Regions from separate parts of the Arthrobacter sp. V1I7 genome, predicted to be linked through region 2. Evidence: riboswitches for the same ligand, from Rfam matches in the RefSeq annotation. Region 2 holds a riboswitch; each other region holds the start of a gene.

Region 1 (10,109 bases), 1.1 Mb from region 2:
GGCTACGTCGAGTGGCGCAGCGCTGACGGTTCCTCCAAGGAGGGCCGCGATTCCCGCCGCAAGCAGCTGCTCAAGAACGTCACGCTGACCGGCGGCGTCCTGCTCGCCTCCGTGGACACGAACGGAAAGCCCGGCCTGGCCTGGCGCGCGGAGCACCTCGCAGCCGATGCCAGGAAAAGCGCCGGACACCTCGCCTCGGACGTGAAGAAGACCACGGGCAAACAGTTGAAGAAGGCCGACAAAGCCGTCCGCAGGGCCGTAGACCACACGGCCGGAGCATAAGGAAACAATGACAGGCGCCACCCCCACAGCAGCTGCCCACCCCATCCCGGCCGGCGGGGCACCGCACTGGCGGGCTCCGCATGCCGGACGGCCCGTCGACGCGACAGTCACCGTTCCTGGGTCCAAGTCCCTGACCAACAGGTACCTGGTGCTCGCTGCCCTCGCGGACGGCCCCTCGCGCCTGCGGGCTCCGTTGCATTCCCGTGACTCGGCGCTGATGATCGAGGCGCTCCGCCAGCTCGGCGCCACCATTACCGAGGTTCCCGGCGACGGCATCTTTGGCCCGGACCTGGAAATCACACCGATCGGCCTGGATGCGCCGGCGTCCGCGTCCAGCATTGACTGCGGGCTCGCGGGCACCGTGATGCGCTTCGTCCCGCCGGTGGCGGCCCTGCGCCGCGGTGAGACGCTGTTCGACGGCGACCCGCAGGCCCGCAAGCGGCCGATGGGAACCATCATCGAGGCGCTGGCCGGCCTGGGCGTCGAGGTCAGGGCGCCGGACGGCGGTGCGGCGTCGTCCCTGCCTTTCACCGTCCACGGCACGGGCACCGTCCGCGGCGGCCATCTCATCATCGACGCCAGCGCTTCCTCGCAATTCGTCTCGGCCCTGTTGCTGGCCGGCGCCCGTTTCGCGGAGGGCCTCCACCTTGAACACGCGAGCGTGGAACACCCCGGCAGGCCCGTGCCGAGCCTTGACCACATCAACATGACGGTCGCGGTGCTGCGCACGGTCGGAGTCAACGTCGATGACTCCCGTCCCAACCACTGGGTTGTCTCCCCCGGCAGCATCCGTGCCTTCGACCACCGGATCGAACAGGACCTCTCCAACGCCGGCCCGTTCCTGGCGGCCGCGCTGGCAACCGGCGGCACCGTGCGGATCCCCAACTGGCCGGCCGAAACCACCCAGGTGGGCGATCTCTGGCGGAGCATCCTGACCACCATGGGAGCGGCCGTCACATTGGAGGACGGGATGCTGACCGTCACCGGCGGCCCGGAGATCACCGGCGGCGACTTCGATGAAACCAGCGAACTCGCGCCGACCGTCGCGGCCCTGTGCGCGCTGGCCAGCGGCCCGTCCCGACTGAGCGGCATTGCCCATCTCCGGGGGCACGAAACGGACCGGCTGGCTGCGCTCGTGGCCGAGATCAACCGCCTCGGCGGGGACGCCGAGGAAACCGGCGACGGGCTCATCATCCGCCCGGCCGCGCTGCACGGCGGTGTCGTCCACAGCTATGCCGACCACCGGATGGCCACTGCCGGGGCCATCCTGGGCCTGGCGGTACCCGGCGTCGAGGTCGAGGACATCGCCACCACGGCCAAGACCATGCCGGACTTCCCCCGGCTCTGGGAAGCCATGCTCGCCCAGGGCAGCGCCGACGAGGCGGGCCCGGCGGACCCCGCAGTGCCCGGCGCCCAGGAGAAGGACGCCGCCCGTGGCCCGCAGCACTGATTCCTGGGACGAATCGGACGTCCGGATCCGTCCCAACAAGAAGGGCACCCGGCCGCGCACCAAGGACCGTCCCAGCCATGACGACGCCGTCACCGGCCGGATCATCACCGTTGACCGGGGCCGTTACACCGCCATCGTTGACGAGGGCGCCGGATCGGAGCGGACCATCATCGCGGCCCGGGCCCGGGAGCTGCGCCGCAACCCCGTGGTGGCCGGCGACTTCGTCTCGCTCGTGGGTGATGTCACCGGTGAACCGGACACCCTGGCCCGGCTGGTGAAGATCCAGGACCGCAGGACGCTGCTGCGGCGCAGTGCCGATGACACCGACCCGATCGAACGCGCCGTCGTCGCCAACGCCGACCAGCTCGTGATCGTGGTGGCGGCCGCCAATCCCGAGCCGCGGACGGGGTTCATCGACCGTGCCCTCGTGGCGGCGTACGACGCCGGCATCGACCCGCTGCTGCTGGTGACCAAAGCCGACGTCAAGGATCCCGCCGAGCTGCTCGCCAACTACCGGCACCTGGACTTCCCGGTCATCATCAGCAAGACGGCGGATTCGGCCGCCTCCGGCATCGATGCACGCTCGGACGACGGGCTGTCCGCCCGGCTGGACAAGGACGCGGTGTCGCAGCTGCGCGGCCACCTCGACGGCAAGGTGACGGTCATGCTCGGCCACTCCGGCGTCGGCAAGTCCACCATGGTCAACGCCCTCACCGGTGCCGAGCGCGCCACCGGCGGCGTCAACGCGGTGACCGGCCGGGGCCGGCACACCTCCTCCTCGGCACTGGCGCTTAAGGTCAACGAGGCGCCGGCCGGCAGCTGGATCATCGACACTCCCGGTATCCGCTCCTTCGGCCTGGCGCATGTGGATCCGGACCGGATCCTGCGGTCCTTCCCGGACCTCGAGCCCGGCACCGACGCCTGTGAGCGGGGCTGCAAGCATGACGCCAGCGCCGTCAACTGCGGCGTGGACGCCTGGGTGACGGCAGGCCATGCGGGACCGTCCGGCCCGGCCCGGCTCGCCTCCCTGCGCCGCCTGCTGGGCACGGACCCGCGGATGGAAGCGCAGGACGTCAAGGAACTCGGCACCGTTTCCTGAGCCTCCGGGAACGTGGCCTCCCGGCGGGCCGCCCGCTTTGGCGGTAGCTTGGAACCATGAGCCAACCCGCTTCGAGCTATAACGATGACCTGCGCCTTGCCCATGTACTGGCAGATTCCGTAGATTCCCAGACCATGAGCCGCTTCAAGGCGCTCGACCTTCGGATTGAAACGAAGCCCGACCTGACCCCGGTCACCGATGCCGACAAGTCCGCCGAGGAAGCCATCCGCGGCCAGCTGTCCCGCTCCCGGCCGCGCGATGCCGTCCTCGGCGAGGAATTCGGCAGCTCCGGCCACGGCTCCCGGCGCTGGATCATCGACCCGATCGACGGGACCAAGAACTTCGTCCGGGGTGTCCCGGTCTGGGCCACCCTGATCGCCCTCGTGGACGAGGGCGAGCCGGTCGTCGGCGTCGTCAGCGCCCCGGCGCTGGGCAAGCGCTGGTGGGCGGCCAAGGGTGCGGGCGCCTACACCGGGCGTTCGCTCGCTTCCGCGACCCGGCTGAAAGTCTCCAACATCTCCGAGCTCTCGGACGCCTCGCTGTCCTACTCGAGCCTGGGCGGCTGGAAGGAACGCGGGAACCTCGACGAGTTCATCGGCCTGACCGAGGAAGTCTGGCGCACGCGCGCCTACGGCGACTTCTGGTCCTACTGCCTGGTGGCGGAGGGCGCCGTCGACATCGCCTGCGAGCCGGAACTGAACCTGTACGACATGGCAGCCCTGGTCCCGATCGTCACGGAAGCCGGCGGCCGCTTCACCTCCCTCGAGGGCGAGGACGGGCCCTTCGGCGGCAACGCCCTGGCGACCAACTCCATCCTGCACTCGGAGGTCCTCAAGCGGCTCAACCCGGGCCTCGACGACCTGCTGTAAGCCGAACCCCCGGCCGACGGCGGATGCTCCCAGGGCGGGGCAGCCGCCGTCGTTGTTTTCCTGGCCGGGCTCCCCGGCTGGCCCGGCTCCTCAAGGAATCCCCAAGCCTCCTGTATGACGCTGTCCACGGCGGCGGACTCACCGCCGGACTGCAGATAGTGGGGGCATCTGTTGGGAGGAGAGCAACCGTGCCTGAAACGTTTCTACCCGTGGATCCCGAACTCCGGAACTCCGCGGACTGCCCCGCTCTGCTGGTGCTCGTCGCGAAGTACCGTGACCTGGACATCGAATCCGCGGCCCGGCTGCACGCCGCTTCCGCCGAGCTCGCTCCGCACCTCCTGGCCAGCAGCGCCGCCATTTCCGGGTCCGTGGTCCTGTCCACCTGCAACCGTTTCGAAATCTACTGCGAGGTCCCGTCGTCGGCATATGCGGACACCGCCCGCGCCGAAGTGCTGGTCACTCTCTCCTTCTGCACCGGCCTGCCCGGTTCCCGGCTCGACTCCCTCTTCGAGCACGTCCAGGGTCCGTCGGCCACGGAGCATCTCTTCGCCGTTGCAGCCGGCCTGGATTCGGTTGTCGTGGGTGAGCGCGAAGTCGCCGGCCAGGTCCGGCGGTCCTTCGCCGATGCCCAGGCTGCGGGTACCGTCAGCGGGCGTCTGGGCCGGCTGTTCCAGGCGGCCTCCCGCACGGCCAAGGACGTGGGGGCCCAGACTTCGCTCCGCAGTGCCAGCAGGTCCATAGCGTCCGTGGCCCTGGACCTTGCCGCCGGATCCGGTCAGCCGGGCCCGGCCGATGTGTCCGTGGTCCTCTTCGGGACCGGAGCCTACGCCGCCTGTATCGCGGAGATTCTCAGGGGCCGGCAGTGTTCCGCCATCTCCGTTTTTTCCCAATCCGGCCGCGCGGATGCCTTTGTCGCTGCCCGGGGAGGGACCGCCCTTTCGGCCCTGCAGCTGCCATCGGCCGTGGCCCGTGCGGACCTCGTCATCGGCTGCAGCGGCACAGGGACGCGCATCGATTCCGCCTCGCTGCTGCGTTGGAGGGCGGACACGGCCCGTCCGCTCACCATCATCGATCTCGCCCCCAGTCATGATTTCGATCCGCGGGTGGCGGAGCTGCCAGGCATTGAACTCATTACGCTGGAATCGGTACAGCATGCGGCTCCCCCGGCGGACGCCGAGGTGCTTCGCCTCGCCCGCGCTTTGGTCCGGCAGGCCGCGCTGCGCTTCGAGGAACAGGAGGCGAGCCGGGTCGTCGACGCCGCCGTCGTCGCGCTGCGCCGGCACATCCACCGGGTCCTCGACCTCGAAATGGAGCGCGTCAGCAAACAACACGGCTGCGGCGCCTCAGCGGACGAGGTGAATTTTGCCCTGCGGCGCCTGGTCCGGCGTCTGCTCTATCTCCCCGCGGTCCGCGCCCGGGAACTGGCCACCGAGGGCCGTCAGGACGAATACGCCGCAGCCTTGGACGCCTTGTTCGGCCTCACGGTTCAGCTCGGCAGCCCGATGAGGCCCGTCGCCGTAGCCGGCGCTGCGCAACCGGCCCAGGTGCCGCCCGGGATGCAAAGGGCGTAACAAAACGCTTCACATTCCTGCCCGCCTTTTCTCCGGCGGCAGGGATGTCCTACGCTCGAAGCAGGTCACGAGTGCCAGCGCTAAACCCCGGTTTGCTGGCCGGCAACCCTCCATTCGCGGTGGGGTGCCCCGGGTGACGACCTGGCCGGTCCGGAACGGACCCGGCAAGCGCGGATCACCGGTGCACGGGATCCTTTTTCGAGCGAGGTCCCATGACTACTGCAACTTTTCCCGCCACCCCCGGTTTCGGCTCCGCGACGGAGGCGGCACTCAGCGACCGCTTCGCCGTTGCCGGCCAGCCGCTCGCCGCGGTCACCGGGGCGGAGATCCAGGCGCCGCTGATCCAGGGCGGCCACGTCCGCTACGCCAACCTGGACTACGGAGCCTCCGCCCCCGCCCTGTCCGTCGTGTCGGCCTACCTGAACGAGATCCTGCCGTACTACGCCAGCGTCCACCGCGGCGCCGGCTACGCCTCGCAGATCAGCACGTCGGTCTACGAGAACGCCCGCAACATCGTCCGTGAGTTTGTCAGCGGACGTGCCGACGACTCCGTGATCTTCACCCGCAACACCACCGACTCGCTGAACCTGCTGGCCGGCTGCCTGCCGGTCGAAAACGGCCGGCACACCGGCGAGGTCCTCTACCTCGATATCGAACACCACGCCAACCTGCTGCCATGGCAGACGGTGCCGCACCGCAGCGTCGTGGCCGCCCCCACGATTGCGGAGACCCTCGAAAAGCTGCGCGGGCAGCTCGCGGACGGCGGCGTCAGCCTGCTCGCCGTCACCGGCGCCTCCAACGTCACCGGAGAGATCCTGCCGGTCCGCGCCCTGGCCGCCCTGGCCCACGAGTACGGCGCCCGGATCGTCGTGGACGCCGCCCAGCTGGCCCCCGCACCGGCGCATCGACATCGCCGCCGACGACGTCGACTACCTCGCCTTTTCCGGCCACAAGCTCTACGCGCCGTTCGGTGCCGGCGTGCTGGTGGGCCGCCCCGACTGGCTGGACGCCGGCACCCCGCACCTGGCCGGCGGCGGCGCGGTCAGCGACGCCCGGCTCGACACCGTCAGCTGGACCACCGGCCCGGCGCGGCACGAGGGCGGTTCGCCCAACGTCCTCGGCGCCGCCGCCCTGGCCAAGGCCACCCAGGTCATCGCGGCCCTGGACCAGACACAGTGGCACGCCCACGAGAACGCAATCCGTTCCTTCCTCGTCGAGGGCCTTCGACGGATCGACGGCGTGACGGTGCACCAGATCTTCGCGGACACCGACGCTGAAGACCGCGGCCAGGGCGCCGGCACGATCGGCGTCGTCAACTTTTCGGTGGAAGGCTACGACGCCGGACTGGTGGCCGCGTACCTGTCCGCCGAACACGGCATCGGCCTGCGCGACGGCCGGTTCTGCGCCCACCCGCTGCTCAAGCGGCTGGGCCTGCCCTCCGGATCGCTGCGGGCCAGCTTCGGCGTCGGCTCGCGGCTCGAGGACGCGCAGCGGCTCCTGGCCGGAATCCAGGAGCTGCGGCAGACCGGCCTCGGCTGGGACTACGTCGTCGACGCGGGCCGCTGGGTTCCGTCGAATGACAACCGCAGCTACCCGCACTGGGCACCGAACACCCCGGGTACGGCCGGCGCCGCGCCGTGCGCCGAGGTGGACTAAGGCAGGAAACGCGGGCTGGTCCGCATGCGGTACATTCGAAAGGTACCCACCAGACCTTGCCCGAAGGAGATCGCACGTGGCACCCGGTGGCCTGAGACTGCACAGTGGCCCTAAACTGCACGGTGGCCCTAAACTGCACTCCGAGCGACGCCAGGAGCTCGGGCAGAGTTTCCAGGACGGCGGCGCGCACTACGAGCGCGCCCGGCCGGGCTATCCCGGCGAGTCGGCAGACTGGCTGATCCCCGCCGGCGCGAACGACGCAGCGGACATCGGGGCCGGGACGGGAAAGTTCACGGCCCTCCTGGTCGAACGCGGGCTGCACACTGTCGCCGTCGACCCTTCCGCCGACATGCTGGAGCAGCTCCGGCGGACGCTGCCGGGCGTGGCCGCCGTCGAAGGCACCGCCGAAGACACGGGGCTGGCCGCGGAAGCCTTCGACCTGGTGACCGTCGCGCAGGCCTGGCACTGGTGCGATCCGCTCCGCGCCAGCACCGAGACCGCCCGGATCCTCCGCCCGCACGGCGTCCTGGGGCTGGTCTGGAACCAGCTGGACACGTCCGTTCCGTGGGTTCACCGGCTCTCCCGGATCATGCACGCCGGCGACGTCCACAAACCCCACTTCAAGCCGCCCCTGGGGCCCGAGTTCACCGGCCTCGAGAGCCACCTGACCCGCTGGGAAGATCCGGTGACCACTGCCGACATTCTGGACCTGGCAAAGTCCCGGAGCTACTACCTTGCCGCCGGCGAGGCGACGCGGGCCAAGGTGCTGGCCAACCTCGGCTGGTACCTGCACGAGCACCTGGGCCACGCCCCCGACGAGGTGCTTCCGCTGCCCTACCGGACCCAGACCTGGCGGGCCCTCCGGGCCTGATCCGTGGCTGCCTGACGGTAGGCTTGTGGCTGTGAAGACCAGCCCGCCATCCTCCTCCATCGAGGACTATGTCAAGGTCATCTACTCCTTCACGGAGTGGCAGGACAAGCCCATCACCTCCTCGCAGCTGGCCCAACGGCTGGGCGTTGCCAATTCCTCGGTTTCCGAAATGGTCCGCAAGCTCAAGGACCAGGGCCTGGTCGACCACCAGCCCTACAGCGCGATCACGCTGACGGCCGACGGCGTCCGGCTGGCCCTGCTGATGGTCCGCCGTCACCGGCTGATCGAAACCTTCCTCGTCCAGGAGCTGGGCTACCGCTGGGACGAGGTCCACGATGAGGCCGAACTGCTGGAGCACGCGGTCTCGGACACCTTCATTGAACGCATGGCCGCCAAGCTGGGCAACCCGGTCCGGGACCCGCACGGCGACCCGATCCCTGCCGCTGACGGCTCGGTGTTGATGCCGGCGGCCCACCGGATGAACGAGCTGGACGACGGCCACACCGGCCGGATCACCAGGATCAGCGACGAGAACCCCGAGCTGCTGCGCTACCTTGCCGCCGAGGAAATCGACCTGGACGCCGCCATTGAGGTCATCGGCCGACGGCCGTTCGGCGGTGCGCTGGTCGTCCGCATCGGCTCCGGCACCGGCGGCCGTGAGGTCGACGTCGCCGAGGAGGTCGCTTCGGCACTGTGGGTCCACAGCGAGGTCGCCCATGCCGGCTGCAGCGTCGAAGAGCGCTGAATGCCCGGCACGCTGGGCGAGGCCAGGACAGGCAACCGTCCCGGCCTGCCAGACTGGCGGGCCTGGGTGGCCGTCGCGGCCGGCGGCCTGCTCGGAACGGAGCTGCGCTACGGTGCGGGCCTCGCCTTTCCTGAGACGGCAGGCGACGTACCGTGGACCACCCTGGTGATCAACGTCGCCGGCAGCTTCGTCCTCGCCACTCTCACCACCCTCTGGATCGCGCGGCCCAGGACCGCCTTCTGGCTCCGTGCCGGACTGGGACCCGGGCTGCTGGGTTCCTTCACCACCTTTTCGGCGGTCGTCTTCTCGGTGGACCAGCAGTTCCGCGGCGGATTGCACGGCACCTGGCTCGCCTATCTTGGGCTCTCCCTGGTGCTGGGACTCGGGGCCGCCGCGGCCGGTTGGAAGACCGGCAAGGCGCTCGCCGATCTGAGAGCCGGTGTCTGAATGATCACCGCGCTGCTGGTCGGCGGCTTCGGGGTGGCCGGCGCCCTGCTGCGGTTCGCCGTCGACTCCTGGTTCGCGCACCGACCCGGGCCGCGGCCGCACTGGCCCTGGGCAACCCTGACGGTGAACATCGCGGGATCCTTTCTCATCGGCGTCTCCCTCGGCGTGACGGACCGGCTGGGCCTGGGATCCGAATGGCACACCGCGCTCGCCGCCGGCCTCGCGGGCGGCCTGACCACCTTCAGTTCCTGGACCACCGCCACGGTGCGGCTGGTCAGCGAAACCCGCTACCGCGCCGCAGCGCTCAATGTCGCCGCCAATCTGCTGGCCGGTCTCGCGGCTGCCGCGCTCGGCCTCGCCCTGGCCGGTTAGCTCCGCCCGGGCCGTTGCCCAGCACCGGCCCAATCCAACGTCAGCATGGCAGAGGCGCGGCGCCGGGCTCCCCGCTCCCGTAAAGTTGAAGGATGGTTACCCGACGTGAAGCAGCCCAGATCCTCGATATTCCGCTGGAGATGGCGCACCGTCACGGCATCCCTTCCCGCCTCTCCGACGCCGAACTCGGCGAACTCCTGGACAACCCGCCGCAGTGGCTGGTCCAGTCGAAAGCCAACCGGACGGGCAAGCGCCCGGTCTGGGTCCAGCTGACCTGCGCCGTCTGCGGGTTCTCCGAAGCGGCCCGGCCGAAGAAGTGGTGGCCGGATTTCACCTACGTCTGCTGTTCCTACCATGCCCCCTATGAGGTTCCCGGCCTCGCCGCGGGCCTGGTCCGCAGCGAGTACGAGGGTGTGGGCAGCCGCTTCGTGGGCATCGTGGACGTCGCGGTGCCGGAGGCGTAACTTAAGAGCACGGGGCCGCCCGGCCCCTCCGCCTTAGGAGGGCGCAATGCCTGACAAAACGCCACACCAGAACCAGGCCAAGAAGCCGGTCAAGACGATCAAGGAAAAACGGGCCGTCAAGAAGTCCAAGCACGTCGCGGACACCCATGCCGACCCCGTGGCGCACATCAAGAAGCGCTGATTCACAACGGGCCGGTCCATGGCGGCCGGCCGCGGAAGCGCTGACCGACAACCGCACGAAGAACCAAAGGGCCGGAAGCAGAAGCTTCCGGCCCTTTGGTTT
Region 2 (10,109 bases):
GATGGAACAAGGGAAGCAGAACCTGAGCCTGAAAATGATCCAGCGGCTGGAATCCATCTTCGGCCGGAGCATCGTCAAGGTCGGCCGGCCGCAGATGACCCACCTGCGGGTCGAGGGCGGCCACACGCTGTCCGGGTCGGTGGCTGTCAACAGCAGCAAGAACGCCGGCGTCGCGCTGCTGTGCGCCAGCCTGATCAACCGCGGCACCACGACGCTGCGCCGGCTGGCGCGGATCGAGGAAGTCAACCGGATCGTGGAAGTGCTGACCAGCATCGGCGTCGAATGCAGCTGGCTCAACGCGAACGATCTGCAGATCCGCCGCCCCGCCGTGCTGGACCTTGATTCCATGGACGTAGAGGCGGCCCGCCGGACCCGCAGCGTCATCATGCTGCTCGGCCCGTTGCTGGACGAATCCGGCGAATACCGCCTGCCGTACGCCGGCGGCTGCGACCTCGGCACCCGCACGGTTCAGCCCCACATGCAGGCGCTGCGCCAGTTCGGCCTCAGCGTCGAGGCGAAGTCGGGGTTCTACACCGTGCAGGCGCCGCCGTCGGACGGGGACAACCGCTCCTTCGTACTGAGCGAACGCGGTGACACCGTCACCGAGAACGCGATCATGGCCGCGGCCCACCGCCCCGGCACCACCATCATCCGCAATGCCAGCCCCAACTACATGGTGCAGGATCTGTGCTTCTACCTGCAGATGCTCGGCGTCGAGATCCAGGGCGTGGGTACGACCACCCTCAAAATCACCGGCCGGGCCTCGGTCGACGCCGACATCGAGTACTTCCCATCGGAGGATCCGATCGAGGCGATGAGCCTGATTACCGCCGGCATCGTGACCAACTCGGAAGTCACCATCCGCCGTGTCCCGATCGAGTTCATGGAGATCGAACTCGCGACGCTCGAACAAATGGGCCAGGGCCTCGAGGTGTCGGGCGAATATCTGGCCCGCAACAGCCGTACCCGGCTGGTGGATGTCACTACCAAGCCCTCGGAATTGCGGGCGCCGGAGGACAAGATCCACCCGATGCCGTTCCCCGGCCTGAATATCGACAACCTGCCCTTCTTCGCGGTCATTGCTGCCAACGCCCACGGCCAGACCATGATCCACGACTGGGTGTATGAGAACCGTGCGATCTACCTGACCGAACTGAACAAACTCGGCGCCCAGGTGCAGCTTCTGGATCCGCACCGGATCTACGTTAACGGCCCGACCAGGTGGCGGGCAGCAGAAGTGGGCTGCCCGCCGGCGCTCCGCCCCGCGGCCTGCCTTCTGCTGGCGATGCTCGCCGCCCGAGGGGTTTCCGAGCTGCGCAACATCTACGTGATTGAGCGCGGCTACGAGGATCTGGCCGAGCGGCTCAACACCATCGGAGCGAAGATCGAGTACTTCCAGGACTGAACTGATCCCGGTATGAGGGTTTCCCGGACCGTCGCGGAGGGATTCCGGGGGCGGCGAGACACCGCAGCGGGGTAGCGCGTTTCCGGAAGTCCTGACGCACAATAGATTCATGCGCACCTTCGGTGTCGAGGAAGAACTCTTGATAGTGGACCCGGAAACGGGGCTGCCGCTGGCCTTGGCCGATGTCATGCTGCCGGTCCTGCTCCCGCCGGCGCCGGAGGCCGGGCGGGTGGTCGCAGCGCAGCAGCCGGTCCACGAGGACGCCGGCTTCAGCTTTGAACTCAAGCTGGAGCAAATTGAAACCCAGACGCGGCCGTGTCTGGACTACAACGAGCTGCTCCGGCAGCTCCGGCAGGGCCGGGCCCTCACGGACCAGGCCGCCAGGGCCCACGGCGGCCGTGTCGCGGCCCTGGCGACATCGCCCCGCGGCTCCGCAACGCACACCACTCCCTCGCCGCGTTATGTCACCATGCAGGAACGCTTCGGGCTCACCGTCCGGAACCAGCTCACCTGCGGCTTCCACGTTCACACCTTCGTGGAGTCCCCCGAGGAGGGTGTGGCGGTGATGGACCGGATCCGCGACAAGCTGGCCGTGCTGGTAGCCCTCAGCGCAAACTCCCCGTACTGGAACGGTGCGGAGACCGGGTTTGAAAGCTACCGTACGCAGGCCTGGAACCGCTGGCCGGGCTCGGGTCCCACGATGATCTTCGGCAGCCTGCCCGTCTACCGGCGGGTCGTGACCCGGCTGGTGGAAAGCGGCGTGCTGCTGGACGAAGGGATGATCTATTTCGACGCGCGGCTGTGCCGGCATCACCCCACGGTGGAGGTCCGGGTCGCCGACGTCTGCCTCCGAGCCGAGGACGCGGCTCTGATTGCCGTGCTGGTGCGCGCCCTCGTGGAGTCGGCCGGCCGGGAGTGGGCCGACGGCGTGGAGCCCGCCCCGGTACCCACGTTATTGCTGCGGATGGCCGCCTGGCAGGCCAGCAACTGCGGGCTTCGCGGGGAGCTGCTGGACTTCGGGACGTTCCTGCCGGCCCCGGCTGCCCAGGTGGTCCAGGCGCTCGTGGACTATCTGGCGCCGGTGCTGGCCGAGCAGGGTGAGCTGGAGCTGGTCCGCGAGGGCATCGCGCGGATCCTCGCCGAGGGGACCGGTTCCCAGCTGCAGCGCCAGCCGTTCAAGCACGGCGGACTAGTGGCCGTCGTCGACCGCGCGGTCGAGGTGACTACTCAAGGGACGGAACCCTCGCAACGCGCGGACCAGACATCGCGGGGACCGGCCCGCCGGGCCTGAGCGGGAGACCCTGAGCGGGAGGTCCTGAGCGGGAGACCTTGAGCGGGAGGTCCTGAGCGGGACAACAGGTCCAGGCAGTGCGGAAATACTGCCGCGGACTGTCATCCCGCGGAGGGAAGAAGCCCTACACCTGCTTGAGCGCCTGGCCGAGGTCGCGGATCAGGTCGTCGATGTCTTCCAGGCCCACGGAGAGCCGCACCACCCCGTCGCTGAGACCAATCGCCGCGCGGCCCTCCGGGCCCATGGCGCGGTGCGTCGTCGTGGCGGGATGGGTGATCAGGGACTTGGCGTCGCCCAGGTTGTTGGAGATGTCGATGATCCGCAGCGCGTCCAGCAGCACGAACGCTGCCTCCTGGGCGGAGCGCCCCGGGGAGGGTGAAAGCTCCAGCGTCAGCACTGTGCCGCCGGCCTTCATCTGCTGCGCCGCCAGTTCGTACTGCGGGTGGGACGGCAGCAGCGGGTACTTCACCCAGTTGACCGCGGGCTGCTCCTCGAGCCATTCAGCCAGCCGCAGGGCCGATGCCGAGGAGTGCTTCACCCTCAGGGCCATGGTCTCCAGGCCCTTCGTGAGCACCCAGGCGTTGAACGCCGAAAGCGCGGGGCCGGTGTGGCGCATGAGTTGCTTCACCGGACCGTCAATGAATTCCTTGGTGCCCAGGATCGCGCCGCCGAGTACCCGGCCCTGGCCATCGATGTGCTTCGTGCCGGAGTAGACGACCACGTCGGCGCCGAGATCGCCGCAGCGCTGCAACAGCGGGGTGGCAAAGACGTTGTCGACGACGACCGTCGCGCCCGCGGCGTGCGCCAGGCCGCTCACGGCCGCGATGTCCACGATCTCCTGCATCGGGTTCGACGGCGACTCGAAGAAGACCGCCGTCGTGGGCTCCGACAACGCCGAACGCCACTGCTCCAGATCCGGTCCGTCCACGAATACCGTCTCCACGCCCCAGCGCGGCAGGATCTCATTGAGGATCACAAAGCAGGAACCGAACAGCGAGCGGGCGGCGACCACGCGGTCGCCGGCGCCGAGCAACGCGCCGAGCGCGGTGAACACCGCGGACATGCCCGACGCGGTCGCAAAGCACGCCTCGGTGCCTTCAAGCAGCCGGAGCCGTTCCTGGAAGGTCGCGACCGACGGGTTGCCGTACCGGGAGTAGACGAACCGCTCGTCCTCGCCGGTGAAGGCCCGCTCCGCGGCGGCGGCGGATTCGTAGACGAAGCCGGAGTTGAGGAAGATCGGCTCGGTGGTTTCCTGGAAGCCGGTACGGTCGAGCCCGCCGCGGACAGCCTGGGTTTCGGCGCTCCAGGCGGCGGCGTCGGGATTGAAAGTCATTTAGATCTTTCCGGGGTTGATGGGCAGCCCGCGGTTCTTCCAGCCGTTGACGTTTCGTTCGCCGTATTGGTCCGGCGCGCCTTCGAAGCCCTCAAGGACGTTGTAGGAGACGAAGCCGGCCTCTGTGGCGGCGTTCGCGGCGGCGATGGAGCGGGCGCCGGAACGGCACAGGAAGACGAGTTCGGTCCCGGCGGCATCCGGGGCTTGCTGCTTCAACTGCTCAATGAAGTGCGAATTGGGGACGCCGCCGGCCAGGTTCCACTGGATGAACAACGGATCAGTCCGCTTTTCGTTCGCGGACGCGGTTTCCGGGATGCCGATGCGGGCCCATTCGGACTCGGTGCGGACGTCGACCAGGATGGCGCCTGCTTCGAGCTTGGCCCACGCATCCCGGGGGCTGAGGTCTCCGGCGTAGCTCATGCGTGGCCCCCGATAACATCTTCGAAGCCATACGCTTCGCCGTCCAGGTCCTCCACCGCATCGGCGACGGCGGCGTCCGCACTGGCAATCGCGGCCGGCAGCACCACGGCCTGGGCCACGATGACGGTGCTGCCGTTGAACGTTGCGGACGGGCTGCCGTGCAGCACGTAGCCGTCGGCCAGTGCGGTGGAAACGCGCTCGCAGAAGGAGCGGTCGTCGGGGCCGGTGTAGAGGCGGTAGGCCAGCTTTTCCTCGGCGGCAGAGCCGGGGACAGCGGGGGACGGGGCGGTTGCTGTCCTCGGAACAGCGGGGGCGGACGCGTCGGGCACGACGGGACTCCTTCTTTTCACGCTTGCAGCTCGAATGGTCGATATGCCGAGTATTCACCTGAGGCACCCCGCCGCGAAGAGGGTTGCCGACCGGCCAGTCAGGGCTTGACGCCGGTTCTCATTACTCTGCAAAAACGTAACACCTGCGGCCCGCTGGCGCACCGCCGTCGCCGTCATGTTCCGTAACCGGCGCCTGCCTCCCCGGAGCGGACGTCAGCCTGCGGGCGCACTCCGGTGTCCGGTAAGGGTCGTTCAACCATGACCGGTGGACATGCCCTCCCGCGACGTCCCGCTGAGTGGTGGACATGCACTCCCCGAGGCGGCAGCAATGGACATAGAGCCGTTATGCCCATCCCTGCGTGCCAGCGTGGGACATGCCCTCCCGTGACGTCCCGCTGAGTGGACATGCCCTCCCGCGGGCACCAGCGATGGACATAGAGCCACCATGTCCATCCCTGCGTGCGGCCGTGGGGCATGCTCTCCCGTGGCCGGTGGACATGCCCTGCCGTGACGTCCCGCTGACCGGTGGAGATGCCCTCCCGTGACGTCCCGTTGAGTGGACATGCCCTCCCGGTGGCACAAGCGATGGACATAGAGCCACCATGTCCATCCCTGCCTCCGACCGGTGGACATGCTCTCCCCGTGACGTCCCGCTGAGTGGTGGACATGCCCTCCCGGGGGCACCAGCGATGGACATAGGGCCACTATGCTCATCCCTGCGCGCCAGCCTGGGACATGCTCTCCAGCCGAACGTGCCAGCGTGGGACATGCTCCCCGGTCGAGCGGGACCAGCGTGGGACATGCCCATGGTTCGCGGCCCATGCTCGCCCCGGGTGCGGGCCATCTGGGTAGCCGGAAGCCCAGTCCACGTATCGCGGGTCCGCCCGGGCTATGCGCCGGAGCCAGTTTCGAGTATCGGCTACTCGGGCCTTGTGATAGGCCGCTCGCTTTTACTGGTAGGCGAGGCTGCCACGCTTCCGGCGGCCTCAAGGTGCAAACCGCCGCTGCTTGAAGGCGTGTCGCGCAGGGTCATGCCACACCCTGGGCGCCGTCTCAGAATTGAATTGAATGGAGAAACCGTGAAACCCCGTATCCTGATCACCGGTGCCGGCGCCCCTGCCGGGCGCGCGCTAGCGGCGCAGTTGAAGTCCAGAGACATTCCCTTCCTCGGAGCCGACGTCCGCGAACTGCCGGTAGGGGCGGGCTTCACTGCGGTCCGGGTTCCCCCCGCCACCGATCCGGAAATGGTACCGGCGCTACGGCGCCTCGTCGCCCGGGAGAGCATCAATCTCGTCATTCCGGCGGCCAGCGAGGAGCTGACCCACCTCTCGGCCGCCCGCGCCGGTTTCGGACGGGACGTCCGCGTCATTATCGGGGACCCGGGACCCGTGGCACTGGCCAACGACAGGCTCTTCACCGCCTGGCAGCTCCGCACGGCCGGAGTCCCGGTCCCGCGCTGCGGCGTTCCCGGGGATTTCGCCGGCGCGGATGACGCCATGGCGGCGCTGGACGGCCCCGTAGTCGTCAGGCCAAGAGTCTGCCGCGGCGAAGGTTCCGTGATGTTCATCGACGGCAGCCAACATGTCGACTGGGCAGCGCTGCCCGACGGGCAGATCGTGCAGGAATACATTCCCGGGACGGAATACCTTCCCTTGGTCTTTGGAACCCCCGCGGACAACGGAACGGCTCCCTTCGTGATCGTGGCAGAAAGGACAACCTCGGCAGACGGAAACCCGGGCAGGGCGGACGGATGCGTCCGCCGGGCCGTGGCCGGCGAGGATATGGACGTCGGCAACCTTGCGATGGCCGCCGTCCGTTCATTGGGACTGACGGGCCCTGTCGAGCTCGCGGTCCGGCGCCGGGACGACGGGACGCCGGTGGTACTGGACGTGAACGCCCGCTTCGGGGCCAGCAGCGAGTCGGCACCGGAACTGCTTGATGCAGTCCTGGCCTCCTTCAACCTTCCCTCTTTCAACCCCGCCTCGTTCCGGCAGGGAATCGGAGCGTACGCCTATGCCGTGGTTTGACGCAGCAGACCCGGGTATCCAACTTTTCCTGCTGCTCATCCCGGGCCTGCCGATCGCCGTATTTGGACTCGTCCAGCTGCTCGCGCTGCCGTTGGCGGTGGGGTTCGAGCTCCCTGCCGCCAGCGCCGGCGCCAGGGAGTGCCCACGTTGTGGGATGAATGGCCCAGCGTGTCGATCATTGTTCCGGCCCGCAATGCGGCCAGCGTCATCGACAACTGCGTCCGGTCTATCACGCGGACCCGTTACGCCCGGTATGAGGTCGTCCTCGTTGACGAGGGCTCCACGGACAACACCGCGGAATTGATGGCCTCCTTCGCCGTGGCGGATCCTCGGATCAAGGTCCTGCGGCACTCCCATGGAGGACGGGCAGCAGCCCGGAATCTGGGCGCCCGGCATGCGGCGGGCGACGTACTGATGTTTGTCGACGCGGACGCGATCTTCTGCCGGTGCACCGTCGACCGCATGCTTCAAGGCTTTGAGGACCGGCGCACCGGGGCCGTCTACGGGGATGACTGGCCGGCCCGCTGGAACCGGGGTCGGGGCGGGCTGCTGGCCGCGCTCAGTCATCTTGGTACCGGAATGACCCGACGGGTCTTGGCCGCAGGCGGGGGCCTCCCGTTCCTTCCCGGCGGCATCGAAGCGTTCCCGAGCAAAGTGCTGGCCGAGATCGGGCCCTTCCGGGAGGGCGCGGCAGACGCGGAGTTGGAGCTTGCCTGGCGCGTATGCAAGGCCGGCTACCGTGTCGGCTTCGCGCCGCGGGTCCGGATCCAGGCCGCGTCTTCGTCGACTCTGCGGGAACTCTGGCGGCTGCGCTCCCGCCGGACGCGGGGCCTGTTACACACAGTGGCGGCCCACACCGGCACGCCCTGGCCGGGATTCTTGCTGCGCCACCGGTGGCTCGTGCCGCTCGTCCCGGTTTACTCCCTGTTCACGGCCGTGTTCATGCTGGCCGGCCTGGTGCGGCACGTTCGCGGACTGGCTGGGCGCCGGGACAAGCAAAGCCACACCACGTCAGCCGGCCCCGGCGCGGACCGCGACGACGACGCCTGGCGGGCGCTCCGGGAGGCCTGGGCCTGAGTGCGCTGAAGCGCCGGGAACCGGCTACTCGATGGTGGCGTAGAGCGCATTCAACTCTGCCGTCAGCTGTTTGCGCAGTTCCGGAGTGCCGATCTCCTTGCCGTCAATGTGGTTGACAGGGGCCAGCAGCCTGATGCTTGAAATGAGCCAGACCGCGTCGGCGTCGAGCAGGTCCTTCGGCTCCAGCGGCCCGTAGCCCAGCTCCCAGCCGGCGGCCTTGGCCGCGGTGAACAAGGCGCCCTGGGAGGTTCCGGGCAGAATTCCGCTGTCCAGCTGCGGCGTGATGAGCCGACGGATCGTGCGGACGCCGCCCTGGCCGTCGTCGGACGTTTCCAGGTGCGCCAGCAGGACTGTCGACGTCGGACCCTCGAGGACGCGGCCGTCCGCGGAGGTGAAGATGACATCGTCCGCGCCCTGATGGTGGGCGTAGCGCAGCGCGGCCATGTTGACGGCGTAGGAGAGGGTCTTGGCGCCGAGCAGCAGCCACGGGGCCCGCTCGCCGACCTCGCTGTCGTAGCCCCGGTCCAGGAGCAGGACGTCGATCCCGGTCTCGCGCTGGCGGCGGCCGGCGGCGCCGGGAGCGGAGACCTGCACCCAGCAGGTGGGCCCCCCCTCGCCCTCCACCCCGCGCGTCACGAGGAGTTTCACCACCAGCTCATCAGCCGGCGCAGCGGCAGGGGCCTCCGCAGCGGCAGGCGCCTCCGCCACGTCCGGCACCTGCGGACCCCGGAACTCGCGGATCGCCGTCTCAATGGCACGCCGCCACTGGTCCTCCGCCGGAATCTCGAGCTCGAGAACCCGCGCGGAGCTGGCCAGCCGGTCCAGATGGGCCTGCAGTTTACGGGGCCGGCCGCCCACGGCCAGCAGCGACTCGAACACGCCGTCGCCGCGGGTGGCGCCCTGGTCGGTGGCCATCAGCTGCGGTTGGGACGCGTCAGCAACCCGGCCGTTTTCAAACTCGGGGTCCAGGAACACCAGCACCGTGGCGGGGCCGGCAACAGAGGCAGAAGTCATGGTTTCAGCTTAGTGCGGCGCGGGCCGCGATAGGATCTGAAGGCTGCCCGTTCCGGAAATGCTCCGCGGGTCTGGAACATGAGGGGTTTGCCTGTGCTGTGGCCATTTCCGCTGATGGGAACGCTCCCCTCCTGGGCAATCCTCATCCTGACCCTGATCGACTTTGCGATCCGGGTGCTGGCCCTCGGCATCATCCCCGGAAACCGCCGTCCCACCACCGCCATGGCCTGGCTGCTGGGCATCTTCTTCGTCCCTGCCTTGGGCCTGGCGTTGTTCCTGCTCTTCGGGAACTTCCGACTCTCCCGCAATCGCCGGGCCCAGCAGCAGGCCGTGAACATGCGCGTCCGGGAGGGCACACTGGAACTGGCCAGCCTGGAAAGCCACTACGACGGTCCGGAGTGGGTGGCTTCCGCCGCGGAACTGAACAAGACCCTCGGCTCCCTGCCGATGGTGGACGGCAACAAGGTGGAGCTGTTGCCGGGTTATCCGGATTCCATCAGGGCGATGGCGGCGGCCGTCCGTGAGGCCAAGGACTTCGTCAACGCGGAGTTCTACATCATGAGCACGGACCATGTCACCGACGAGCTGCTCACCGCGCTCGAGGAAGCCGCCGAGCGCGGCGTCGAAGTCCGCGTCCTGTTCGACCACCTCGGCACCTTGCGCATCAAGGGCTACCGCAAACTCATCGCCCGGCTCAAGGCCAGCAAGATCAGCTGGCGGCCCATGCTGCCGTTGCGGCCCGTGCACGGGCAGTGGCGCCGCCCTGACCTGCGCAATCATCGCAAGATCATGGTAATCGACGGCGAAATCGCCTTCACCGGTTCGCAGAACCTGATCGAGCCCTCCTACAACAATCCGCGGCACCGCAGGGTGGGCCGCGAGTGGGTGGAGCTGATGGCCTGCCTGCGCGGTCCGATCGTCACCACCCTCAACGTGGTTTTCGCTACCGACTGGCTCGGCGAAACCGACGAGTCGCTCGAGCACCAGCTCGGGCACCGGCCCGAGCTGCACGCCGGCGACATCACGGCCCAGGTGGTCCCCAGCGGTCCCGGCTTCATCACAGAGAACAACCTGCGGCTCTTCAACACGCTGATCTATTCGGCGCAGCACAAGGTCTCGATCTGCAGTCCGTACTTCGTTCCCGATGACTCGTTGCTTTACGCGGTGACGACGGCCGCGCAGCGTGGCGTCGACGTCGAACTGTTCGTATCGG
Region 3 (10,109 bases), 3.0 Mb from region 2:
ACCGGTGGCGAGCAGGTTGCCCATCGGAACTGCGGACTGCGGCCAGGAGGACCAGAAGCCGCGGGACTTGCTGGGGCTGTGCTCGGCCACGAGGAGGACCGCGCCGCCCCATTCGCCGCCGACGGCGAAGCCCTGGACGAAGCGGAGGAAGACGAGCAGGGCCGGCGCCCAGTAGCCGATCTGCTGGAACGTCGGGAGGCAGCCCATGGCGAAGGTAGCGACGCCGACCAGGATGATGCTGAGCTGGAGGAGCTGCTTGCGGCCGAACTTGTCGCCGAAGTGGCCGAAGACGATGCCGCCGATGGGGCGGGCCACGAAGCCGACGGCGTACGTCACGAAGGCGGCAATGATGCCGTCCAGCTCGGTGCCGGAATTCGGGAAGAACAGCTTGCCGAAGACGAGGGTAGCGGCCGAGGCATAGAGGAAGAACTCGTACCATTCAACAACGGTGCCGGCCATGGAGGCCGTCACCACCTTCCTCAGGCCGGACGACTTGACGTCGGGCTCTTCGGGGCGCCTGGCGGCGTTTTGCGTGCTCATTTCGACTCCTTCGGTGTCTCCGTCGACACACTATGGACCAGCGGGAGGACGACGCCTGTGATTTGGACCACCCGGCGTCATTCTCAACGAGTATGGTCCCTCCCGGCCTCAGCCTCAACGGCCATTAGTGCAGAGCGCGTCTGCAAAAATGCACAAGTTCGCCCGTTTTGCTTGAAGCGGTGGCGGTTTTAGGGCAGGGCCTAGCCGAAGAAGTTCTCCCGGAGCTGCCCGTTGAGCTGGCCGATCTCGGTCAGGAAACCGTCGTGGCCGATCGGTGCCTGGATCACCTGCACCTCCACGGTCCCGGGCAGGGCCTCCGCGAGGGCGCGGGACTGGGCCGGGAAATACAGCCGGTCCGAGTCCACGGCTGCCACCAGGAACTCCGCCGTGGACGGCGCCAGGGCCTCCTCGAGTGCCCCGCGGCCGCGGCTGACGTCGTGGCTCATGAGGGCCTCGGTGATGGCGATATAGCTGTTCGCGTCGAATCGCCGGACGAGTTTGTTGCCCTGGTGGTCGAGGTAGCTTTCCACCTGGTAACGGCCCCGGCCGGACAGCGACCCGGCCTGCAACGGGGCCTCTGATTCCTGGGCATTCCGGCCGAAGCGTCCGTCCAGCTCGGCCGCGGAGCGGTAGGTGATGTGCGCGATGCGCCGTGCCAGGGCAAGGCCCGCCTCGGGTCCCGGGCCGCCGTAGTAGTCCCCGCCGTTGAAGCCGGGATCCTGGCGGATGGCGAGCGTCTGGGCCTGGGCGAAAGCGATCTGTTCGGCGGTGCTGCTGGCTCCGATGGAAATCACGGCGCAGCGCCGGACCCGCTCCGGGAAGGTCACGGCCCACTCCAGGGCGCGGGCCCCGCCGAGGGATCCGCCCAGGACCGCGTACCAGCTCCGGATGCCGAGGGCGTCCGCCAGCCGGGCTTCGGCTGCCGTGGTGTCGCGCAGGGTCACCAGCGGGAACCGGGAGCCCCAGGGTTTTCCGTCCGGAGCGGTCGTGGAGGGCCCGGTGGAGCCGTAGCAGCCGCCCAGGATGTTGATGGAGACCACGAAGTACCGGTCGGTGTCCACTGGGGCTCCGGGGCCGGCGAGCTGTTCCCACCAGCCGGGCTCCTCGCTGGCACCGCGGGTGACGTGGGTGTCGCCGGTGAGCGCATGCTCGATCAGCACCGCGTTGGAGCGGTCCGCGTTGAGGGTTCCCCAGGTTTCATAGGCGAGGGTGACATCGGGCAGCCGGGAGCCGGACTCGAGCTCAAGGTCACCGATCCGGAGATATTGCACCGTCCCGTCAGGAACGGTGCCAGGACCTGCCACCGCTGCTGGGCGGCTGGCCGGCGTGTCGGCGGTGATGCTTATGGGTGCACCCGTGCGGGTGGCGGCAATCGTCATGTGGGACCTCACTTCGCGCTTGCCCGCCGTCGGCAGACCGGCAGGCCAGGTCTTCACCCGGGGCACCCCGCCGCAAAAGGAGGGTTGCCGGCCAGCAAGCCGGGGCTGTCACTGGCACTCATGACCTGCCTCGAGTTTACGAAACGTTGCGCCGTTGTGGCGAAGATTGTGACGGCTATGTGACTCCCGGCCTGGTTCCGGTGCCCCAGCGCGCGGCCGCGGCACCGGAAACCGGCGAATCAGCCGGCCTTGGCCGCGCGGAAGCCGGCGTCGAGGTCGGCGAGGATGTCGTCAATGTGCTCCAGTCCCACGGAAAGCCGGACCAGGCCCGGATGGACGCCTGCGATGGTCTGCTGTTCGGGCGAGAGCTGGCTGTGGGTGGTGGAGGCCGGGTGGATGACCAGCGAACGCACGTCGCCGATGTTCGCCACGTGGGAGTGCAGCTCAAGGGCATCGACGAAGCGCTGGCCGGCCTCCGCTCCCCCGGCGAGAATGAACGAGACCACGGCTCCGGTGCCTTTAGGCCCATACTTGCGGCCGCGCTCATACCAGGGGCTGGATGGCAGCCCGGCGTAGGCAACCGATTCGACGTCGGCCCGGGCTTCGAGCCATTCGGCGACCCTGGTGGCGTTGGCAACGTGGCGCTCGACGCGCAGGCTCAGGGTCTCGATGCCCTGGGCGATGAGGAAGGCGTTGAACGGCGAGACGGCGGAGCCCAGGTCGCGCAGCAGCTGGACGCGCGCCTTGAGGATGTAGGAGAGGTTTGCGCCGAGCGCGCCGTCCTTGCCGAGGTCCCGCGCGTAGACGATGCCGTTGTAGGTCGGGTCGGGGGTGTTGAAGCCCGGGAACCGCTCCGGCTCGGCGCCGAAGTCGAAGTTGCCGGAGTCGACAATGACGCCAGCGATCGCGGCGCCGTGGCCGCCGAGGTACTTGGTGGCGGAGTGCACCACGATGTCCGCACCCCACTCGATCGGGCGGATCAGGTAGGGCGTGGAGAGGGTGTTGTCCACGATCAGCGGCACGCCGGCGTCGTGGGCCACGGCGGAAATTCCCTCAATGTCGAGGACGTCCTGGCGCGGGTTGGAGACCACCTCGCCGAAGAACAGTTTCGTGTTGGGCCGGACCGCACCGCGCCACTGCTCCAGATTGTCCGGATCCTCCACGAACGTCACGGAGATCCCGAATTTCTTCAGCGTATGGGCCAGCAGGTTGTAAGTTCCGCCGTACAGGCTGGGGCTGGCGACGACATGGTCACCGGCTTCCGCGATGTTGAGGATCGCGAAGGTCTCGGCGGCCTGGCCGGAGCTGAGCAGCAGCGCCCCGAGTCCGCCCTCCAGGCTCGCCACCCGCTGCTCCACGGCATCCTGGGTGGGATTGCCGATCCGGGTGTAGATCGGCGCAAGTTCGGCGAGCGCGAAGCGATTGGCTGCGCTTTCGGCGCTGGGAAACACGAACGACGTCGTCTGGTAGATGGGCAGGGAACGGGCGCCGGTGGCACTGTCCGGCTGCTGGCCGGCGTGGATCTGGCGGGTTTCAAAGGACCAGGCGTTGGACATCGGGATACTCCTCAGGACCGGGCACAGGCCGCCCCGGAGACCGTCGGCCCGGGTCGGTGCAGGCGCCGCGCTTGCCGGCCGGCGGGTGCCGGACGGCCAGGTCTTCACCCGGGGCACCCCACCGCGAAACGAGGGTTGCCGGCCAGCGAGCCGGGGCTGTCCGCTGGCACTCATGACCTGGCTTCAGTGTAGGAACGGCTTGCGGGCCCTGGATAGCTTTGTGACGAAGATGAAGTCTGCGCTCCGGTCCTGGTCCGGTCTTCGTCCGGCCGCCATGATTGGCCGCACGCAGCCAGGCAGTCCGACACCGTCAAAACGGCATCCCACCTCACTTAGGGTCACCTAAGCTGAGAGCCCCATCACAAAGTGCCAAGATGAGGGCATGCGCATGGATCACGTCTCTTACGCCTGTGAACGAGATGGCTTGGCAGCCACCACCGAACGTATTGCAACTGCCCTCGGCGTCGACGCCGTGAAGGGCGGAGTACACCCCCGCTTCGGGACCCGCAACATGATCATCCCCCTCGCGGGACACAAATACCTCGAAGTCGTCGAGGTCCTGAACCACCCCGCCTCGGACAAGGCTCCGTTCGGCCAGGCCGTACGCGCCCGCTCCGAATCTGGCGGCGGCTGGATGGGCTGGTGCGTCGAGGTTGACGACCTGGCACCGTTCGAGGACCGGCTCGGCCGCGCCGCCGTCAACGGCAACCGGAAGTTCCCCGACGGCCGCGAGCTTGTCTGGAAGCAGATCGGCATCCTGGGGCTCATCGCCGATCCCCAGGTTCCCTACATGCTCAAGTGGGAGGGCGATCCGGAACTGCACCCGTCCAACGCCTACCCGAGCGACGTCAAGATGACTGCGCTGACCATCGCCGGCTCGGCGGACCGCGTCACGGAGTGGCTGGGCGAACCGGTGGAGAAGCCGCTGGAAGATGTCGCCGTCAACTGGCTGGCCCCGCACGGCACGCCCGGCATCCTGTCCGTCACCTTCGAGACGTCTGCCGGAGCCGTCACCATCTGAGGCCCTTCACGGCCCTGACACTTCGGCCGCCATCAGCGGGTGCCAATGACGTCACCCACCGATGGCGGCCGAATTCTTTTAAGGCTCAGCCCAGGCCGATGGCCTTGCCGAAGAGGCTGAAGCCGACGAACGCCACGATGTCCAGCAGCGCATGGGCAATGACGAGCGGCATCACCCGGCGGGTCCGGGTGTAGACCAGGGCGAAAACCACGCCCATCACCGCGTTGCCGATGAACGGGCCGAAGCCTTGGTAGAGGTGGTAGCTGCCGCGGAGCATGGCGCTCGCGAAGATGGCCAGGGGCATGCTCCAGCCGAACTTGCCCAGCCGGTCCAGCAGGTAGCCCACCACGATGACTTCCTCCACAATCCCGTGCCGCACCGCGGAAAGGATCAGCACCGGCACCGTCCACCAATAGGCGTCCAATGCGCTCGGGATGATCGTCGTCGTGATCCCCAGCGCCCGGCCCGCAGCGTAAAGGCCCAGCGAGGGGATTCCGATCAGCGCCGCCAGGCCCAGTCCCTGCAGCAGGTCCTTTCCGGGCCTGGCAAAGTCGAAGCCCAGCTTACGGAAGGCTGTGCCGCCGGACCCGCTGTTTCCGGACAGGCCGCCGCTTCCGGGCAGGCGGTGCTCGGTGAGGAAGTAGATCACGAGGACCACCGGCACCAGCGCAAAGACGATGTCCAGCAGCTGGTAGGTCAGGTCGAAGTACTCGCGGCTGCTTTGCGGGCGGTTCAGCGTGGAGGTCCCCTCCGCCAGCGGCGCCCTGGTCATCTTGTCCAGCAGCTGCACCACGGAGTACACGGCCGACTGCCCCAGCGACAGACCCAGGACAATCCAGACTTCGATCCGAAGCCGGCGGCGTGAAGGAACCAACATGTTCCTATCTTGCCTGCAGTTGCTGGCAGTTGCTTGCTTCCGGGCTCTTCCCCGGCCGGCGCCCCAGGCGGACTTATGCTTGGGAGCTATGAGTGCGCCCGGCAAAATCATTATGATCCGGCACGGCCAGTCCGCCGCCAACGCCGACACCTCGATCTACAACCGGGTGCCGGATTACCGGATTCCGCTGACCGAGCTGGGCCTCGGGCAGGCCCGGGCTGCCGGCGAACAGGTCCGGCGCCTGCTGGACGGCCGGCGGGTCTGCGTCTACGTGTCCCCCTACCTTCGGGCCTACCAGACCCTGGAGGCACTCGACCTCGGGCCGCTGACCGAACGGGTGATCGAGGAACCGCGGCTGCGGGAGCAGGACTGGGCGAACTTCCAGATCGCCGGCGACATCGAAGACCAGAAGGAGCTCCGGAACGCCTACGGGCACTTTTTCTACCGCTTCCGGGAGGGCGAGTCCGGCTCCGATGTGTACGACAGGATCTCCTCGTTCATGGAAACGCTGCACCGGCACTGGTCCAAGCCCAACTACGCTCCGAACGCCCTGTTCGTCACGCACGGGCTGACGATGCGGCTGTTCTGCATGCGCTGGTTCCATTGGTCCGTGGAGTACTTCGAGTCCCTCAACAACCCGGACAACGCCGAGGTCCGCACCCTGCTGCGGACCGGCGGCGGCAAATATGAGCTGGACAAGCCCTTCAGCCAATGGGTGGACCGACGCGTGGACGAAACCGTCCTGGATGCTCCGCCGATGTTCTTCTAGGCTCGCTGCGCCGCTAGTCACGGGCGGCGCGGCGGATCAGCGGGCCCGGACGCCTGCCCGCCAGACCGCGTGGGTGAGCGGGATGCCGGGCCGGTAGGCCAGATGGGTGGCGGAAGGCGCGTTGAGCAGGTGCAGGTCCGCGCGGTGCCCGACGGCGATCGACCCCACCGCGCGTTCGCCGTCGGCGTCGTTCCCGGTGTCCCGGCCAAGCGCCAGCGCCCCGCCGAAGGTCGCGGCGCGCACGGCCTCGTGCACGCTGAGGCGCATCTGCAGCACGGCGGTGGTGACGCAGAACGCCATCGAGCTCGTGTAGGAGGTCCCGGGGTTGCAATTGGAGGCCAGCGCCAGCTGCACCCCGGCGTCCAGCAGTTCCCGGCCCGGAGCCAGCGGCTGCCGGGTGGAGAGGTCGCAGGCCGGCAGGCACGTCGCCACCGTTCCGCGCCTGGCGCCGGCACCGGCGTCCCAGCCGGCCCAGCTCCCGGCGAGGGCCCCGACGTCGTCGCCGGAAAGGTAGTTCACGTGGTCCACGCTAGCTGCGCCGAATTCCACGGCAAGCTGCACGCCCGGGCCCTCGCCCAGCTGGTTGCCGTGGACGCGCAACCCCAGTCCGGCATCCCGGCACGCCCGGAGCACCCGCCGGGACTGGTCTTCGGTAAACGCGCCCCGCTCGCAGAAGACATCGGCCCAGCGGACGTAGGGGCGGACCGCGGACAGCATCGGGCCGCACACCAGCTCCGTGTACTCCTCGGGATCCATCCCGGCAGGGACCAGGTGCGCCCCGAGGTACGTCACTTCGTCCGCCACTGAGGACGCGATGCGGGCGCTCCGGGCCTCGTTTTCCACGTCCAGGCCGTACCCGGTCTTGGTCTCCAGATAGGTGGTGCCCTGCGAGACGGCCTCGGCCACGCGGCCCAGCGCCAGCCGCGTGAGGTCGAAGTCGCTGGTGCTCCGGGTGGCGCCGGTGGTGACGGCGATGCCGCCGGCGCTGTAGCTCTCGCCCGCCATCCGGGCCTCGAACTCCGCAGTGCGATCCCCGGCGAAAATCAGGTGGGTGTGCGAATCGACCCAGCCCGGCAGGACGGCGCGGCCGCCGGCGTCCACGGCCTCGTCGGCGGCGGGTGCGTCGGCGGCGGCGCCGAGCCAGGCGATGCGCTCCCCCTCGATCACCACGGCCGCGTTTTTCAGGACGCGGTGCTCCACGTCCTGGGTCATCAGTTCCGCGATGTTGGTGACGAGGGTGCTCATGCGTCCATTCTTCAATGCCGGATGGACCAGCGCGTCGCTGCCAGCGCCTCCGCTGTCCGGGATGCCGGACCCGCGGCGGTTTCGGTTCCGGCCGCGGCCCCGCCGGCGCCCTGGCCGGCCAGAATCAGTCCGGCGGCCAGTTCCGCGATGCCCGAGGAGGTCTGGAACCCGTACCCGCCCTGGCCCGCGAGCCAGAAGAATCCGGGGGCCTCGGCGTCGAACCCCACCACCGGGACGCCATCGGCCGCTTCCGTCCGCAACCCGGTCCAGGCCTTGCGCACGCCGCGGATACCCAGGGTGGTGATGCCGTTGAGCCGGGCAATCAGGGCCTCGACGTCGCCCGGGAGCGGCTGGGCGTCCTCGGGCGGGCTCGGCACCGACTCCGAGGGCGAGATGAGGACCTGCTCGCCGTCGCGGCGGAAGTAGAAGCTCTCATCGGCGGCCGCCACCATGGGACAGTCCGCCGGGAGCGGGCGGTCGACGTCGACGACCGCCGCCGTCCGCCGGTACGGCTGCAGGCCGAGCTTCTCGACCCCGCTGAGGACGGCGAGCTCGTCCGCCCAGGCCCCGGCCGCATTCACGACGACGGCGGCCTGGAAGCCCTCCTGCCCGGCCCCGAGTTCCCAGCCTGAGCCGAGGCGCTGGGCGGAATGGACCTTGGCTCCGGTTATGATGTCCACGCCGCCGGCCTCGGCGCGCTGGCGGTGGTCCTCGAGCAGCATGGGGGCATTGCAGGCGAAGGAGCCAGTGTCCAGGCCCGCGGCGCTGAAGGACTCCGGCACCAGGACCGGGCAGAGCTCCAGCGCCTCGGCATGGGTGATCCGGTGCATGTGGCCGCTGGCTTCCGCCCGGACCGTGGCTTCGTCCCCGATCAGCATGAAACCGCGCGGGCTGAGCACCGGTTCGGTCCGGCCGGCGTCCCGGGCGGCGATGAGTTCCAGGGTGCGGACGGTGAGCTCCTGGACCACGGCCGGGCCGTAACTGGGGATCAGCTGCCGCGCCGAGCGCGCCGAGGTGTGGTAGGCCAGCGTCTGCTCGGCTTCGACCAGGGCAACGCTGCATTTTCCTGCTAGGGCGGAAGCAAGGGACAGGCCGGCGATCCCGCCGCCGACAATTACGACATCGTAATGAGCTGACATGGTTCCATCCTTGCAGACGGGCCGGTTGTGGCGCCGCAGCCGGCCCGGGCGCGACGGCGCCGCTATGCGGTGGCCCGGGCTAGGCCGCGACCGCGGCCCTGCTGCGGACAAACGCCTGCACGCAGGCCTCGACGTCTTCGGCGCTGTGCGCGGCGGAGAGCTGCACCCGGATCCGGGCGGCGCCCTTGGGCACCACGGGGTAACTGAATGCCGTCACGAAGACTCCGTGATGCAGCATCTCATCCGCGACGTTGGCGGCCATCACCGCGTCGCCGAACATGACCGGGACAATCGCATGTTCACCCGGAAGCAGCTCGAAGCCTTCCGCCGCCATCCGGTTCCGGAACAGCCCGGCGTTGGCAAAGAGCTTGCTGCGCAGTTCCCCGGATTTTTCGACCAGGTCCAGGGCTTGCAGGGTAGCCGCGACGATGGCCGGGGCCAGTGAGTTGGAGAACAGGTACGGGCGGGCCTTCTGGCGGAGCATCGCCACAACCTCGCGGCGGCCGGAGACATAGCCGCCGGACGCGCCGCCGAGGGCCTTGCCGAATGTTCCGGTGTAGATGTCCACGCGCTCCGAGACGCCGGCGTGTTCGGGCGTTCCGGCCCCGGTGGCGCCCATGAAGCCCACGGCGTGGGAGTCGTCCACCATCACCATGGCGTCGTACTTTTCGGCGAGGTCGCAGATCGCTTCGAGCGGGGCGAGGAAGCCGTCCATGGAGAAGACGCCGTCCGTGACGATGATCGCGCGGCGGGCGGGGTTCTCCTGCGTCGTGGCCTGGATCAGCTTGGCTTCCAGGTCCGCCATGTCCTGGTTCGCGTAGCGGAAACGCTGGGCCTTGCAGAGCCGGATGCCGTCGATGATGGAGGCGTGGTTCAGCGCGTCGGAGATCACGGCGTCTTCCGGGCCGAAGAGGGACTCGAACACGCCGCCGTTGGCGTCGAAGCAACTGGAGAACAGGATGGTGTCCTCCGTGCCGAGGAACCTCGAGACACGCTCCTCCAGGGCCAGGTGCAGGTCCTGGGTGCCGCAGATGAAGCGCACGCTGGCCATCCCGAAGCCGCGGTCGTCCATCGCGGCCTTGGCGGCGGCAATGATCTCCGGGTGGTCCGCGAGGCCCAGGTAATTGTTGGCGCAGAAGTTCAGGACCTCCGCGCTGGAACCGCCGATCTGCCCGGCCTTGATGCGGTTGGCCTGCGGGGAATCAATGTGCCGCTCGGTCTTGAACAGGCCGGCGCTGCGGATCTCGTCCAGTTCGTGCTGCAGCTGGTCCTTGATGGCTGAATACATGGGTTGTGCTCCTCAGCTGGGGTGAATTCCTGGTTCGGGGGCGGAAAGTCGTGGGAACGCGGCTCGAAAAAAGGGGAGAGCCTAGAAACCGGTCCAGTCCAGGACGACCTTGCCGGCCACGCCGGCGCGGGCGATCTCGAAGCCCTTCTCCCAGTCCGCGGCGGGCAGGGTGTCCGTGACGACGGCGGAAATGTTGGCGTGCAGTATCGGGTTGGAGGACAGCATGGCGCTCATGGCGTACCAGGTTTCGAACATTTCGCGGCCGTAGATGCCCTTCATGGTCAGCATGTGCGTG

What was found. Region 2 has a riboswitch for S-adenosylmethionine ahead of QFZ69_RS00450 (DUF1737 domain-containing protein). Riboswitches for the same ligand answer to the same signal wherever they lie in the genome.
Region 1: linked by a shared signal. The riboswitch ahead of QFZ69_RS05600 (aminotransferase class V-fold PLP-dependent enzyme) and the one ahead of QFZ69_RS00450 (DUF1737 domain-containing protein) in region 2 are both predicted to bind S-adenosylmethionine.
Region 3: linked by a shared signal. The riboswitch ahead of QFZ69_RS14315 (bifunctional o-acetylhomoserine/o-acetylserine sulfhydrylase) and the one ahead of QFZ69_RS00450 (DUF1737 domain-containing protein) in region 2 are both predicted to bind S-adenosylmethionine.

Annotation. Positions count from the first base shown of each region.
Region 1 covers NZ_JAUSYS010000001.1:1,180,043-1,190,151, reverse strand. Annotated here, with positions in the region: gene QFZ69_RS05625 (DoxX family protein) at 1-282, shown strand, start outside; gene aroA (3-phosphoshikimate 1-carboxyvinyltransferase) at 290-1,732, shown strand; gene QFZ69_RS05615 (ribosome small subunit-dependent GTPase A) at 1,716-2,831, shown strand; gene hisN (histidinol-phosphatase) at 2,888-3,700, shown strand; gene QFZ69_RS05605 (glutamyl-tRNA reductase) at 3,889-5,271, shown strand; SAM riboswitch class IV at 5,335-5,448, shown strand; partial or broken gene QFZ69_RS05600 (aminotransferase class V-fold PLP-dependent enzyme) at 5,484-6,927, shown strand; gene QFZ69_RS05595 (class I SAM-dependent methyltransferase) at 7,004-7,798, shown strand; gene QFZ69_RS05590 (metal-dependent transcriptional regulator) at 7,830-8,543, shown strand; gene QFZ69_RS05585 (CrcB family protein) at 8,544-8,990, shown strand; gene QFZ69_RS05580 (CrcB family protein) at 8,991-9,362, shown strand; gene QFZ69_RS05575 (hypothetical protein) at 9,455-9,826, shown strand; gene QFZ69_RS05570 (hypothetical protein) at 9,873-10,007, shown strand.
Region 2 covers NZ_JAUSYS010000001.1:102,808-112,916, forward strand. Annotated here, with positions in the region: gene QFZ69_RS00430 (UDP-N-acetylglucosamine 1-carboxyvinyltransferase) at 1-1,405, shown strand, start outside; gene QFZ69_RS00435 (glutamate--cysteine ligase) at 1,515-2,696, shown strand; gene QFZ69_RS00440 (O-succinylhomoserine sulfhydrylase) at 2,821-4,029, opposite strand; gene QFZ69_RS00445 (rhodanese-like domain-containing protein) at 4,030-4,449, opposite strand; gene QFZ69_RS00450 (DUF1737 domain-containing protein) at 4,446-4,694, opposite strand; SAM riboswitch class IV at 4,793-4,904, opposite strand; gene QFZ69_RS00455 (ATP-grasp domain-containing protein) at 5,858-6,805, shown strand; gene QFZ69_RS00460 (glycosyltransferase family 2 protein) at 6,974-7,882, shown strand; gene QFZ69_RS00465 (aminodeoxychorismate lyase) at 7,907-8,896, opposite strand; gene cls (cardiolipin synthase) at 9,011-10,109, shown strand, end outside.
Region 3 covers NZ_JAUSYS010000001.1:3,100,718-3,110,826, forward strand. Annotated here, with positions in the region: gene QFZ69_RS14305 (MFS transporter) at 1-540, opposite strand, end outside; gene QFZ69_RS14310 (homoserine O-acetyltransferase) at 741-1,919, opposite strand; SAM riboswitch class IV at 1,930-2,045, opposite strand; gene QFZ69_RS14315 (bifunctional o-acetylhomoserine/o-acetylserine sulfhydrylase) at 2,159-3,475, opposite strand; SAM riboswitch class IV at 3,538-3,653, opposite strand; gene QFZ69_RS14320 (VOC family protein) at 3,858-4,496, shown strand; gene QFZ69_RS14325 (CPBP family intramembrane glutamic endopeptidase) at 4,582-5,373, opposite strand; gene QFZ69_RS14330 (histidine phosphatase family protein) at 5,462-6,142, shown strand; gene hutI (imidazolonepropionase) at 6,179-7,387, opposite strand; gene QFZ69_RS14340 (FAD-binding oxidoreductase) at 7,399-8,526, opposite strand; gene QFZ69_RS14345 (glycine C-acetyltransferase) at 8,606-9,814, opposite strand; gene tdh (L-threonine 3-dehydrogenase) at 9,896-10,109, opposite strand, start outside.